One region of the Methylocystis sp. WRRC1 genome, then DNA from elsewhere that is predicted to be linked to it. Evidence: predicted binding sites of a transcription regulator. Region 1 holds the regulator's gene; the other holds the start of a gene.

Region 1 (7,547 bases):
GCTACATCGTCAGCCATGCGGCTCAGATCGGATATTTTCGCTTCCGCCCTCATCCGTCGCGCGGAAGCTCAAGGCGCCGTCGCCATGTTGCGCCGGCGCGGCGCGGCGGAAGCGGGCGCCCTTTTCATCAAGCTCGATCGACTCGACGGCCGCACGGCAATCTACGGACCTGCGCCACAGAGCGAGGAAACGCCCGCGGGCGTCGACCGGCTGTTCGCGCGCGCCCACTCCAGCGAATGGCTCGACCCCGCCGAGGCTGAAGCGCGGCTGAAGCGCGAAATCATGTTCGATCCCGATTTATGGATCGTCGAGATCGAGGACCGCGAGGGGCGCGTCTTCGTCGATCTCGCGGCGTGAGGGTCACGCGGATTGATCGAGTTTGCGCGCGGCGACGCCGTTCTGGCGCGGCAAACTCCGTCGCCAGCCGGGAGCCGTCACTGCTTCCTCGCGCGAACCATTCCGGCGCGCGGGCTCCTTCTCCGTCCGCGCCGCGCCGGTGATCGCCGTAACGATTTGCGCCGCCGCGCGTTGCGGCGTCGAGCGCATGAGCCGCAGGAGCGCGCGCACGCGATCGACGTCGTGAGCGATCGGCGCGTCGGCGCAAAGGAAGATGCGCGTCGCCGCCTCCGTATCGACGCCGAGCGCGACGAGCGTCAGGGCCAGCGCCTCGCCCAGCGAATCCGTCAGCGCCGCCAGCGCCCGATCCTTCCGGCAGTCGAGCGCATTCGCGACCAGCGCGGCCATTTCCTCGCGATCCCTGCGCAGGGCGGCGTCCTCCAGCCTCGCGACGAAGTCCGGATCGGCGCGGCGCGGCTCCGCATAGCCGCTGGCGAGAACCTTGCGGCAGGCGTTGAGGATGATCGCCGTGCGTTCGAGGCGCGTCGCGGCGAGAAATAGCGGTTCGGGATCGATTTCCAGATCGTCGCGATCGAGCAGCAGGCGCGCCAGCCTCACATCGTCGCGCGCGGCCTGCGCCAGAACGCGGCGCGCGGCGGATTCGAAATGCGCCGCGAGATTGCCGGCGAGCGAGCGCAACACCCGGGGTTCGTTGCGAGACATCAGCGCGGCGATGATTTCGCGGTCGAGATCGCGACGGCGCGAGAGGGCGAGGGCGAATCCCGTCGGGCACCGGGCGGCGAGGACCGCCGTTTCGGCGCGCGGCAGCGCCGGCGCATATTCCAGCGCAAGCTCGGCGCAAGGGCCGCCCTTGTCGAGAAGGCGCGCAAAAATCGAAGGGGGAGTCTCCGGATGGAAACACAACGGCCGCGCCACGCGGGCGACCGCGCCAGCGTCGACAATGTCGATCAGACCGAGCGCAAGCCGTTCAAATTGCTTGATATCGCTGAATGGATGGACTGGACGCTCGACGAACTGGTCGACGATCACCTGCAGGATCGACGCGTCGTCGGCTCGCCGCTGTCTCTTGTCGGAAAGCATAAGCTGTCCACTCACTTAAACTCTTACGCAGCACACACTGCTAAAATTAGCAGCTCTTCGTTGACGGAACATTAACCCTCACCATTCCCTAATTGCCAAGTAACGGTCGATTCACTTTTGGCCGCAGCAAGTGCGGAGAGGCTGAAATGGGGGAGGTCATCGCCTTCCGAACGCGCATCAAAGACGCGCCGAACCGCGCCGAGCCTTTCAATGGCGATGCGCAAATCCTGTTCTTTCTCGGCGTGCGCTACATGCGCATGGAAGAGACGCCCGACGCCGCGGGAGGCTGGTCGCCGCCCGATCTCGGCCACACGCCGAGAGGCGGCAAGAAGCGCAAGAGCCGCGCCCGCGCATGACGTCGGCAAAGACCTGCGCCTGCTGACCACGGTTGGATCGGCCGTTGTGGAACGCCGCAGGCCGTTCCTCGAAGATTTCCCGTAAGCTTTCGCTCCCCGCCCCCGCCGGAACCCGGCGGATAGAGAGCGCCGCCTGTGAACGCCTCGGGGCGAGGCGAGACAGGCGCGAGGAACCACGTTAAGCTCCAGCTTTACCTTTTGGCGATTTGGAGCGGGCGGTGAGAGAAGCCTCGCGCGTGGCGGAAGGGGAGCGTCGCGGCGGCGGCGCCGTCGCCCTTTGGCTCGCCCCGCGCGCGCATCGGATCGGCGAGGCGCTGCGCGCGGCGCTTGCGGAAGAGGCCGCGCTGCGACGGCCGTTCCTCTGGCTCGTCGTCGCCGCCGGCGCGGGCGTCGTGCTGTATTTCACCGCGGAGCGCGAACCGCCGCTGCCGCTTTGCTTCGCAGTCCTGGGCGCCGCCGCGGCGTTCGCTTTCATTGCTCGCCGCCATGCGCGGGCGCGCGCATTATTCGTGGCGCTCGCCTTCGTCGCCGCCGGCTTCACTTCCGCGGCGTGGCGGACCGCGCGCGTCGCCGCGCCGATCATCCCGCGCGTCGGGATCGGCGAACTCACCGGCTTCGTGGAAGAGCTCGACCCGCGGCGGTCCGGCGCCCGCTTCATTCTGCGCGTCGCGAGCGCGGAAGGTCTGCCGGGTGAAGTCGCGCCGGCGCGCGTGCGCCTCACCACACGCGGCGATCCGTCTTTCTCGGCGGGAGATTTCGTCGCGTTGAAAGCCCGGCTCATGCCCCCTGCCCGCGCGGCGCTGCCCGGCGGCTATGATTTCGCGCGCGACGCCTATTTCGCGCGGCTCGGCGGCGTCGGGAACGCGCTCGGCCGCATCGAGGTCATGCCGCCGCCCGATCCGGCGCCAATTTCGCTACGCTTTTTCGCCGCCATCGATCGCGCGCGAAATGCGCTCGCCCTGCGCGTCTATCGCACGATCGACGGCGACGCGGGCGCCATCGCGGCCGCCATGGTGACAGGCAAGCGCGATTTCCTTTCCGGTAACGCGAAAGACCTCATACGCCGGGCCGGCATCTTTCACATCATCACCATCTCTGGCATGCAGATGACGCTCGTCGCCGGCATTTTCTTCGTCGGTTTCCGGCGCCTCCTCGCAATGTCGCAGACGCTGGCGCTCAACTACCCGATCAAGAAATGGGCGGCCGGGCTCGCTATCCTCGGCGCCATTCTCTACGACATCGCGACGGGTTCGCGCGTCGGCACGGAGCGCGCGCTGGTCATGACGCTCATCATGCTCGTCGCCGTGTTGTTCGACCGCGCGTCGCTCTCCATGCGCAATCTTGCGCTCGCCGCCTTTTTCATCATCGCCTTCGAGCCGGAGGCGCTGCTCGGCGCGAGTTTTCAACTTTCCTTCGCCGCCGTCGCGGCGCTGATCGCGGTCTATGAATGGCGCGGCGATTATCTCGGACGAAGCCGCGCGCGCCCTGTCGGCCCGAGCATGCGCGGGCGACTTGCGGAACTGCGCGAAGCCCTGGTCGAGCGATTGCTGCACGGACCGGGCGCGGCGCTTCTCGCGACCCTTTGCGCCACCTCCGCCACCGCCTCCTTCATGGCCAATGATTTCCACGAGCTCAGTCCATATGTGCTGGTCGGAAATCCGCTGACCCTGGCGATCATCGAATTTTTCGCCGTGCCTTGCGCGCTGATCGGCGCGGTCCTCTATCCTTTCGGCCTCGACGGCTTCGTCTGGCGCTATCTGAAGATCGGGATCGATCTCGTCATCTATCTCGCGGGGCTGATCGCGAGCGCGCCGGGGGCGAGCCTGCATGTGAAGGCTTTTGCGCCCTGGGCGATCGTCTTTCTCGCGCTTGCCGTTCTGTCGGCGGTGCTATGGCGGACGTGGTCGCTCCGGGCGACCGCGATACCGCTGGCGCTCGTCGGCCTGCTCGGCGCGAAAAACGGGACGGGTTTCGATCTAGCCGTTCCGCCGGCGGGCGACTCGGCGGCCTTCCGTTCCGCCTCCGGCGAAATCGCCCTTCTGGGCAAAAGACCGAGCGTCTTCGCGTCCGAACAATGGTTGCGCGCCGACGCGGATTCCCGCGCGGCCGCAGACGCCGGAGCTGGCGTCGCCTGCGACGATCTGGGATGCGTCGGAAGACTGTTCGACGGGCGCATCGTCGCCCTTGTGAATGAGCGCGGCGCCTTTCTGGAAGACTGCGCGCGCGCGGCGATCATCGTCACGCCGCTTCATGCGCCCGAAGGTTGCGCCGCGCCGATCGTCATAGATCGTCGCAAGCTTGCGGAAGCGGGCGCGATTTCCCTGCGACTGAAGGGCGAGAAGATCGAATGGACGAGGGCGCGCGGCGTCGACGAGGATCGACCGTGGTCGCAGGCTCCGCAGGAAAGGCGCGGCCGGATCACCACGCCCGAGGCCTCTGAAATTGAAAGCGACAATGACGACGCTCAGGCGGCGGAGCCGCTGGACGACTGACCGCGGTTTTTTTTGCATCGCCCCTGCTTCAAGGCGCTGCGGACTGGAGGAAGCTTCGCTCCGGCCCCGGGACGCCCGCCGCGCCCCCATTCGCCATGCGCGGGCATGGGGCGAATGCGGGCCAATCAGTATTTCCTCAGGAGGCTCACGAGCTTCCCCTGAATACGCACGCGATCCGGCCCGAAGATGCGCGTTTCATAAGCCGGATTGGCCGCTTCGAGCGCAATCGAGGCGCCGCGTTTGCGCAGACGCTTCAACGTCGCCTCCTCGTCGTCGATGAGAGCCACCACGATGTCGCCGGTGTCGGCGTTGTCCTGCTTCTTGATGACGACCGTGTCGCCGTCGAGGATGCCGGCCTCGATCATGGAGTCGCCCCGCACTTCCAGCGCATAATGCTCGCCGCTGGTCAGAAGGTCGGGCGGCAGGCTGATGGTGTGGCTGCGGCTCTGGATCGCGGAGATCGGCGTGCCGGCGGCGATCCGGCCCATGACCGGAATCGCCACATTCTGCTCGGTCTCCTCCTCCCGCCGCTCGTGCAGCGGCCGCACACGGCCGAGATTGCCCTCGATTACAGCCGGCGAGAATTTTCCGCCCCGCGACCCTCCGCCGCCGCGCGGCGTCGCTGATTCAGGCAGGCGCAGCACCTCGAGCGCGCGGGCGCGATTGGGAAGACGGCGGATGAAGCCCCGCTCCTCTAGCGCGAGGATCAATCGGTGAATCCCCGACTTCGATCTCAGATCGAGCGCATCCTTCATCTCGTCGAAGGACGGCGGCACGCCGGACTCCTTCAGGCGTTCATGTATGAAGCGCAGAAGGTCGCTTTGCTTCTTTGTCAGCATCGAAAGTTGGCCCCTGAACTCGCGCCGTAGCGTCGACACAGACCCGCAGGGGAGCCTGGATCGCTCAAAAACAAATCATGAACGATTCATATGCGTTCCCGGTGCGTTCCGCAAGCCTAATGTCAGGGAGCTGTTAACTGGAGCTGGCGCGGAGGCGCCGCCGCTCTAATGGGCGGCGGCTTTGTTCTTTGTCGCCGGATCGGGGGCGCCGGGCTTCCGGGGAGCCGCTTTCTTGATCGAGCTCGTCGGGCTGTCGTCGCTGGCGAGCGCCTGCATCTCGCGGCGGTCGTCGGGCGCGAAGGCCTGCGCCACCGGATGCGGCGCCTCTGCCTCCCGGCTCTCGGCGGCGGCCTTGGCGGCAGCGACCGTCACGACGGGCGATTTGGCGGCGAGCTGCGTCGCGGCCTTGCCGGCGCCGCGGGCCGGTTTTTCCTCCAGCGCGATTTCGACTGGCGGGGCGATCGCCTCGGGGCGGCTCACCTCGGCGACGCGCGAGGCGAAGGCCGGGTTCTGACCGCCGTCCTGATAGACGACGCGAACCGGCTTCACGCCGCTTTCGGCGAGCTCGGCCACCTTGGCGTCATCCTTGGCAGCCTTTTCGGCGACCTGGGCCGCGATCTCCGGATTGTGCTTCAAGGGCGGACAGGCCGAGGCCGCGTCCATATGTCCCGCGGGCGTGGCGTTGAAGACATAATGACGGCCGCAGAAGGCGACCTGCGGCTCCTCTTTCGTCACCTCGAAGTGATCATTGCCTTCCTTCAGGTTCTTCCAGAAGCCGATGTTCGGGTCGAGCCGGTGCTTGGCCAGATTTTCGGCCGTCATCTTGAAGGGATAGGACTGCATCTGGATTGCGCGCTGGCCGCCGCCGAAGGAGGAGCGGGCAATCGCGTAGATTTCCGCGATCTGCTTGTCGGTCATGGAGAAGCAGCCGGCCGACGAGCAGGCGCCATGCACCATGATGGTCCCGCCGCTATGCCCCAGCGCGCGGTCGAGCTGGTTCGGGTAGCCGACGTTGAAGGACAGGTAATAGGCCGAATTCGGGTTCATCTGCGCCGGCGTGATCGAATAGAAGCCCTCCGGCACCTGGCGGTCGCCCTCGCGCGTCTTGGGGCCGAGCTGGCCCGACCAGCGGCACATGGGGAAGGTTTTGAGATGGACGTAGCGGCCGTCGGACCGCATCTTCCAGATCTCGAGCTCCGCCTCTTTCTTGTAGGCGCGGATGAGCATCGGCGCTTCCTTCGTCGTGCCGACCTTCTCCATCAGCGCGACCGTCTCCGGCGGAATGGGCGCGAGCGAGCGGTGCGAAAAGCCCCCGTCCTCGCAGGCCGCCAGCGTGAAGGCGGCGAAGGCCGCAACAACCGCAAACGGCTTGAAACCCTGGAAATTCATGCGACCCGCTCCCCTTTGCGCGACGCCCCCGCGTGTCCGAGAACCTTTACACGCCTGCGCGTAACGCAATCCTTACCCGGCGTGACGGCTGACCTTCCGCGCCGACCCGCATTTAGACCAAACATTGGGACGAGAAAGTGTCCGTGGCGCCATCCGGGATGGTGAAAACCGCAAATTTGCCGGATTTACCTTAACGCTTTTCCTCGATCTTTCGGCCCATGGCGAGGAACTTCTCGGCCCGGGCGTGGCGAAGCTGCTCGCGCGAAAGATTGGTAAGCCGCGACAATTCGAGGGAAACCGCGTCGCCCACGGCGGCGATGGCCGCCCTGGGGTCGCGATGAGCGCCGCCCGAGGGCTCGGTGACGATCACGTCGATGATGCCGAATTTGAGCAGATCCTGCGCCGTGATCTTCATGCTGGTCGCGGCGTCCTGCGCCTTGGCCGAATCACGCCACAGGATGGAGGCCGAGGCCTCCGGGGAGGCGACGGTGTAGACCGCGTGCTCCAGCATCAGCACCTTGTTGGCGGCGGCGATGGCGATGGCGCCGCCGGAGCCGCCCTCGCCCACCACGACCGCGACATTGGGCACGCCCAGCGACAGCGAGGCGTCGGTCGATCGGGCGATGGCTTCCGCCTGCCCACGCTCCTCGGCGTCGATGCCCGGAAAGGCGCCGGCCGTATCGACCAGCGAGACCACCGGCAGGCCGAAGCGGTCGGCGAGCTCCATGAGGCGCACCGCCTTGCGGTAGCCCTCGGGTCGCGCCATGCCGAAATTATGGTGCAGACGGCTCGCGGTGTCCGAGCCCTTCTCCTGCCCGATGATGCAGATGGGCTCGCCATTGAAGCGCCCGAAGCCGCCGACGATGGCGGCGTCCTCGCCGAAGAAGCGGTCGCCGGCGAGCGGCGTGAATTCCGTGACGAGCTGCTTCACATAGTCGGAGAAATGCGGGCGCTGCGGATGACGCGCGACCTGAATTTTCTGCCAGGGGGTGAGGCTCGCGTAGAGGTCGGCCAGCGCCTTGGACGCCTTGGCC
Region 2 (7,547 bases), 2.6 Mb from region 1:
GCGAAGCGCGCAGCTCCGCGCCAGTATCTTTCGATCGGCGCGAATTAAACATGCTCTTCAATCTGTATGGCGCGAAAGTCGCCGCCGGGGAGTGGCGGGATTACGCGCTGGACTTCACGCCGGCGAAGGCCGTCTTCTCCGTCTTCCGCCGCTCCAGCGAGGCGCCGCTCTACCGTATCGAGAAAAATCCCGAACTCGCGCGCCGGCAGGGTGCCTATGCCGTCATCGCCGCCACCGGCCTCGTCATGCGCCGCGGGCATGATCTCGCACGCGTCATTCGCGTGCTCGATCGCGGGTTGAAACTGGTCGGCGCCGAATAAGGGCCAACAAAAAAGCCCCGCCGAAGCGGGGCTTTTCACGATCGCGGGGCGGATCAGTCGTTGCGCTGGCCGAACAGATACAGCAGCGACTGGAACATGTTGATGAAGTCGAGATAGAGCGAGAGGGCTCCGAACACGCTCTTCTTCTGCGCGACTTCATAGCCGTCGCCCTCGTAATACATGTCCTTAATGTTCTGCGTATCCCAGGCGGTCAGGCCGGCGAAGACCAGAACCGCAATGATCGACAGGGCGAACTGCAAGCCGGTGGACTGCAGGAACAGATTGACGAGTCCGGCGATGACAAGGCCCCACACGCCCATCACCAGGAAGGAGCCGAAGGCCGACAGATCCCGCTTCGTCATGTAGCCATAAAGGCTGAGGCCGCCGAAAGCGGCTGCGGTGATGAAGAATATCCGCGCAATCGACGCGCCGGTGAAGACCAGCAGGATGGACGACATCGACAGGCCCATCACCGCCGCGAAGGCGAAGAACAGATTGCGGGCCGTCGCCGCCGACATGGTGGTGGCGCGCGCGCCGAGGAACATCACGAAGGCGAGCGGCGACAGAATGATCACCCAACGCAGCGGCGAAGTGAAGATCATCTGGCCGAATGGCGTCAGAATGATCTGGCCGGCGCCGACCTTGGCCACCGAAAGCATGTAGGTGCCGAGCGCGACCAGGCCCGTTACGGCAAGGCCGATCGTCATATAATTATAAACGCCGAGCATATAGGCGCGCAGCCCCTCGTCGATCTCGGCCGTCGTTGACCGAGCGACCCCGCGGCCGTAGCCGAAGCTCGTGTTGCGGTCGTAGTTTGACATTGTGACCCTCTCGATCTCCATGGCCAGTCGCCCGGACTTTACCGACGCGCTGTGGCCTTAGCCTCTCTGGCTACTTGCAATATGGCTTGGTCCAAACTGGGTGACAAGGCGGGCTCGGATGAACTCTTGTTAAGGTAATACTTGGCTTAATCGTTCCGGGGATCGTCCGCTTTCGACATCCCTTGGCCCCCGTTTTCAGGCGCCCCCGCGCCGCCGCCTTTCGCACAAGCGAAAGCGGCGCAAAAACCCTTCCGATCGGGCTCCGACGGCTTATTTATTGTAGGAATGGCGAAATTTGAATGCCGACAGGCCAGCTTTCCGGCTGCGTGAATAGTGCAGAGCGGTATAGATGACCGATTGTCGCACCCTTGCTGTCGCGCAAGAATGCGGTAACATTCGACAACGGCGTCGTCCGACCCTCACGGCCGCGGTGAGGGCAAAACGCGGCGCGAACCAAACCCCGAGTGTCGCGTGTCCTTGTCGCACGAAGACCAGGAGGAGAATATGCGTGACGATGAATCTGCTCAGTTCAGTAGACTGAATGAGAGAATGTCGCGCCTCGTCTCATCGTTCGGCAGATCGGTGCGAGGCGCTCTGTCGGTCGGCCCGACAAAAAGTGTTCGTGATCCGCTCCGGCTTCTGGCCGCCGCAGCTCTTCTTGTCGTCGCGGGCGCGGCTGCTGCGCCGGCCGAGGCGCATGGGCGGCTTGGCGCCGCTGAGGGTCGGTGCCGCCTGTTCATCGGCCCCGACATCATGAACTTCACCGGTTATTTGCCCGAGGCCTCCAAGAACGAATTTTGCGAAGACATTCCGTCGACCGGCCCGATGATCATGGTGCTCGACGCCGAGCAGGACGAGCTGCGCGACATGAAGGTAGAGCTGCGCATCGTCAAGGACGTCGGCGGCGAGGAAAAGGAAAACGAAAATCTGGAAGCGGTGACCGTGGCTTACCGCGAGCCGAAGATCTATCCGACCGGCACGATCAATTTCGAGCATACGTTCAACGAGCCGGGTTATTTCGTCGGCATCGTGACCGTGATCGGAGAGCATGGCGAGCGTTGGGTGTCGCGCTTCCCATTCTCCGTCGACAAGACTTTCATGCGCGATCTGCCGGTCTATCTGACGATGGGTCTCGGCGTGCTGGCGGTCGCCGGTATTTATCTCGTCCACCGCAGGCGCAGCCCGCCGCCGCAGATCGCGACCGCCGCCGCGGCCTTCAAATCGCCGCCGCCCCTTTCCGATTCGGGACTCGGGGATGACGCCGACCAACAAGGCGCAGACCATGGAGAGACGACGGCAAATCAGGATGGGGAGGCGGAAAGTCCGGACAAGCCGAGCGCCGGCAAGGCGAAGGACGATCCGGACGACGCTGACAATTATCGCACCGCCGCCGAGTAGCCGCTCCGTTAGCGCCGGCGAAGATTTGCCGGCGCGACGACTTGCTCCGTTCTGGCGGGTTCGCGAGAGAGGGCAAATAGCGGGCTCTCTGAGATTTCAGAGATAATTCAAGAGGGAGCGCCCGGCCAAACCGGGTTCTATATCAACGGTGCGCAAACCCTTTCAGATTTGCGCACCGAATCGCGCGTGATCCCGCTCCCGAAGGATCAATCGGACTCGCCGCCCCCGCCATCGATCTGACGGCCAATAATGGCGATGGCCCGCTGGTAGACCGAAGCGGCGTTCCAAGCCTGAATCGCATCGAAATTGGGCTCGCCGGGCTGATATCCTGCGCCCGGACGCCACCCGTGAGCCCGAAGGAAATTCGCCGTCGCGGAAAGCGCGGCGCCCGCGTTGTCGAGATTGCCGCCGCCGCCGTAGTTCAGGATATTCTTGGGCAGGAATTGCGTCTGGCCGATCTCGCCGTGCATGGACCCGCGCGCGTTCGGCGACAGCGTTCCGTGATCGATCAACGTGAGCGCCGCGTTCAGCTGGTCCGTGAAATAATCCGACCGGCGGCAGTCATAGGCCAGCGTCGCAATGGCCGAGAGCGCGTGCTGATTCCCATGCACGGCGCCGAACCCCGTCTCCATGCCCCAGATGGCCAGAAGCGGTCCCGGCGGGACCCCGTAGCGTTGCTGAATTGACGAAAACAGCGCCGCCTGGGAGCGCTTGAGCGAACGCCCCCGCGCGACGATGGCCGAGGCGCCGCGTTTGGCCATGAACTGATCGAGCGAGAGGCGGAAACTTTTCTGGCCGCGATCGGCCGAGATGGTCGCTGTATTATAATGGGTTCCCATCAGGGCGTCGATCGCGCCCGGTCCGTGTCCGCTGGCGCGCGCTTCTTCGGCGAAATCCTGCTTCCAGCGCTCGAAACCGCCGGGGCCGTTGCCGCATTGCGCGGCGCTCGCGGAAGGCGCAGAACCCAGCGTCGCAGCCGTGAAAACCATTGCCGCAGAGCTTCTCCACAAAAGATTTCGCATAGTATGGCCTCCTTCTGGATAAACCTTCGAGTCGGGAGGAGCCTAAACAATTTTGTCTTCTCGGCAACTGCCGCGCCAATGAATCCGCCGCGGCGCGGCGGTCCGGGGCCCTCGAGCCACATGGGGCGTTCTCACATTGTTCTTGCGCGTGAAAAGCTTGAACGCTACTTTGGCGCTGTTTCAGGCTTTGCCGAATTTTTCGGAGCGCAGGTCATGGCGGTGAGAGTTGCGACGGTCGCATTCGAAGGCGTCGAGGCGCGGCCAGTCGACGTGCAGGTGCAAATCACGAGCGGCTCCGTCGTCTTCAACGTCGTTGGCCTTGGGGACAAGGCCGTCGCCGAATCGCGGGAGCGCGTGCGCGCCGCGCTCATCGCCTCCGGGCTCGCCCTGCCCGCGAAGCGCATTACGGTCAATCTCGCGCCCGCGGACATGCCGAAGGAGGGGAGCCATTACGATCTTCCCATTGCGCTGGGCGTCATGGCGGCGATCGGCGCCATTCCTTCGGACGCGCTCGACGGTTTCGTCGTGCTCGGCGAACTCGCGCTCGATGGAACACTGACCCCGGTCGCGGGCGTGTTGCCCGCGGCGGTGGCCGCCAACTCGCGGGGGCAGGGGCTGATCTGCCCGCGCGAATGTGGTCCGGAGGCCGCATGGGCGTCGCGCGACATGGAGGTGCTGGCGCCGCGTTCGCTCATCCAGCTCGTCAATCACATGAAGGGAACGCAGGCGCTCGCGCGGCCCGAACCGGCAGTGCGCGCGCTCGCCGCCGACCTTCCCGACCTCGCCGACATCAAGGGGCAGGAGAGCGCCAAGCGCGCGCTGGAGATCGCCGCCGCCGGCGGTCACAATCTTCTCATGAGCGGGCCGCCCGGGGCCGGCAAATCCATGTTGGCCGCGCGTCTGCCGTCGATCCTGCCGCCGCTTACGCCGCGCGAGCTGCTCGAGGTCTCGATGATCCATTCCGTCGCCGGGCAGATCGCCGGCGGCGAACTCACCGATCGGCGTCCCTTTCGCGCGCCGCATCACTCGGCCTCGATGCCTGCGCTCGTCGGCGGAGGAACGCATGCGAAACCCGGCGAAATTTCGCTGGCCCATAATGGCGTGCTGTTTCTCGACGAATTGCCGGAGTTTCAGCCGCAGGCGCTCGACAGTCTCCGCCAGCCGCTCGAAACCGGCGAGGTCGCCGTCTCGCGCGCCAATCATCGCGCCGTCTATCCCGCGCGTTTCCAGCTTGTCGCCGCGATGAACCCCTGCCGATGCGGTCACGCGCTCGATCCGGGCTACGCCTGTCGCCGCCAGCCCAACGAGCGCTGCGTCGCGCAATATCAGGCGCGCCTGTCCGGCCCCTTACTGGACCGTTTCGACCTTCAAATTGAAGTTCCGGCCGTCACCGCAGCCGATCTGGTGCTGCCGCCGCCATCTGAAGGGTCGCTCGAGGTCGCCGCTCGCGTCGGACGCGCCCGCGCGCTGCAGCGCGACCGCTATGACGCGCTGGCCTTGCCGGGCGTCGCCGCCAACGCCGCCGCGCCAGCCGCCGTCATCGAGCGCGTCGCCATGCTCGACGCCGCGGGGACGGCGCTGATTCGCGAGGCTTCCGACCGTTTCGCGCTTTCGGCGAGAGGATTTCACCGCGTGCTGAAACTTGCGCGCACCATCGCCGATCTCGACGGGGCCGCTCAGGTCGCGCGCCCGCATCTTGCGGAGGCGCTCTCCTACCGCGCGGGGCTTGCGGCCGGAAGGATCGCGGCCTGATGGTTGAAGAATGAGCGCGAAGGACATTCTGATTCTTGTCGCGGCGCAGCTTGTCGTTACGCTGCTCGCCGCCTCGATCTTCGTCGCGGCCCGAAAGCGCGGTCGTGGCCAGGTCGAATCTGAGCTCGAACGCCTGCGCGACGAAATTTGGGAATTGCGCGCCGCCGCCGCCGCGCGCGACAGGGCGGAGGCCGCGAGCCTCGCCAAGTCGCGCTTTCTCGCCACTGTCAGCCACGAGATCCGCACGCCGTTGAATGGCGTCATGGGTCTCGCGCAGCTTCTCGCGATGACGCGTCTCGACGCCGAGCAGGCGAGCTATGTCGAGGCGATCAATGATTCGAGCCGCTCGCTGGCGCAACTCATCGACGACATACTCGATTTTTCGAAGATCGAGGCGGGCAAACTCGAATTGAGGCGCGAAACATTCGCGCTCGCGCCGCTCGTTGAAGGCGTAGTCGAATTACTCGCGCCCCGCGCACTCGCAAAGGGGCTTGAAATCGCCAGCCATATTGCGCCGGAGGCGCCGCAGGAGATGGAGGGCGATCCGGCGCGGCTTCGGCAGGTGCTGGTCAATCTTATCGGCAATGCGGTCAATTTCACCGATCACGGCGGCGTCGGCGTCAAAGTCGGGCGCGACGGCGAGATGCTGAGATTCGAAGTGCAGGACACGGGGCCGGGCGTGCCAGAGGCGGCGCGCGCAGCGATCTTCGAGGAGTTCGAGCAGGGCGACGCCTCGGAGACGCGCCGACACGGCGGCACGGGTCTCGGCCTCGCCATCTCACGCCGCCTCGTCGCGCAGATGGGCGGCGTGTTGACGCTCGCAGTCACATCTCCGGAAGGATCCACTTTTGCGTTCACGCTGCCCGCTCCGCCGCGGACGAAGATGGATTCTCCCAGGCCGCTCGCGGGACGCCGCGCGCTGATCATCGCCTTGAGCCTGTTCGAGGCGCCCTATCTCGCGAGCAGCCTGCGATCGGCGGGCGCGGACGCGGAGGTCGCCGGGGGGGAAGCGGCGGGAATCGCCCGCCTCGAACGGACGGCCGCGCCGCCGCTCGATGTGGTGATCGTCGATTGCGCCCTGGGCGCGCCCGTCACGTCGCGTCTCGCGCAGGCGGCGCGCGCGGCCGGGGCGCGGCGCCTGTTTCTACTTTTCTCGCCGCTGGAGCGGCGCGCATTCGGCGAGGCCGCCTTGCGCGATTTCGACGGATGGCTGGTCAAGCCTGTCCGAATCGCCTCTCTCGTCGCGCGCCTTTCGCCGGCGGGCATCGACGCGCCGAAACACGAAACCGCCGAACCTGTCCGCGCGCTTGCCGGCCTCAACGCCCTCGTCGCCGAGGACAATGACGTCAACGCGCTCATTCTGACCCGTCATCTCGAAAAGCTCGGCGCGAGCGTGACGCGCGCGCGCAACGGCGCCGAGGCGGTGGAGTTGGTCCGGGCGGCGATTGGCGACGCGTCGCCGCCTTTCGACGTCATCGTCATGGATCTCTTCATGCCCGAGCTCGATGGCCGCGAGGCGACGCGACGCATTCGCGACGCCGAGGCGCGCGCCGGCGCGCCGAGGACGCCGATCCTTGCGCTGACAGCGAGCGCGCAGGAGGAAGACGAAAGCGCCGCGCGCGCCGCCGGCGTCGACGCCTTTCTCACGAAACCCGTGGATTTCTCGCGGCTTGCCCTAACACTCGAGGAGCTGCGTCTCTCGCCGCGCCCGATCGAACGGCGCGGCGCCGTTTAATCAGGCGTCTTGCGGCGCGATGGCGCCGAAACGACCCGACTCGTAATCGGCGTACGCCGTCTTGATCTCTTCAGCCGTGTTCATCACGAAAGGGCCTTGCTGCGCAACGGGCTCGTCGATCGGCTCGCCGCTAAGGAGAAGGAGCTTCGTGTCGGCCAGCGCCGACAGGCTCAACGCTCCGCCGCCCATTTCGAAGACGACCACCTCGGCTTCCTTCGCCCTGGCCTGTCCGTTGATCTCTATCGCGCCGCCGAGCACGACGATTATCAGCGAATGGCCTTCATGCGGCGTGAAATTCGCCGCTTCGCCCTTGTCGAGCCGGATGTCCCAGATGTCGATCGGCGTGAAAGTCCGCGCAGGGCCTTTGACTCCGTCATATTCGCCTGCGATCACGCGAAGGACGCCCGCGCCTTCCGGCAGCTCGACTCGCGGAATGTCGTTGTCGAGCAGCGTCTGGTAGCGCGGCGCCGTCATCTTGTCGCGCGCAGGCAGATTGACC

What was found. Region 1 encodes LexA, which represses DNA repair genes until DNA is damaged. Its sites were predicted from a motif close to TGTTCNNNNTGTGTTCNG; they were not measured.
Region 2: LG047_RS04565 (YifB family Mg chelatase-like AAA ATPase) is a predicted target of LexA. The motif match lies at 3,688-3,705, and genes of this name have one in related genera.

What each region holds. Positions count from the first base shown of each region.
Region 1 is NZ_JAJFZJ010000001.1:3,474,711-3,482,257, reverse strand. It holds gene LG047_RS17050 (DUF1491 family protein) at 16-357, shown strand; gene LG047_RS17045 (DUF2336 domain-containing protein) at 361-1,452, opposite strand; gene LG047_RS17040 (hypothetical protein) at 1,584-1,793, shown strand; gene LG047_RS17035 (ComEC/Rec2 family competence protein) at 2,012-4,285, shown strand; gene lexA (transcriptional repressor LexA) at 4,411-5,124, opposite strand; gene LG047_RS17025 (murein L,D-transpeptidase family protein) at 5,290-6,513, opposite strand; gene LG047_RS17020 (acetyl-CoA carboxylase carboxyltransferase subunit alpha) at 6,704-7,547, opposite strand, start outside.
Region 2 is NZ_JAJFZJ010000001.1:913,752-921,298, reverse strand. It holds gene LG047_RS04585 (DUF2794 domain-containing protein) at 1-320, shown strand, start outside; gene LG047_RS04580 (Bax inhibitor-1/YccA family protein) at 374-1,141, opposite strand; gene LG047_RS04575 (hypothetical protein) at 1,691-2,539, shown strand; gene LG047_RS04570 (lytic transglycosylase domain-containing protein) at 2,746-3,528, opposite strand; gene LG047_RS04565 (YifB family Mg chelatase-like AAA ATPase) at 3,775-5,313, shown strand; gene LG047_RS04560 (ATP-binding protein) at 5,324-7,048, shown strand; gene LG047_RS04555 (pirin family protein) at 7,049-7,547, opposite strand, start outside.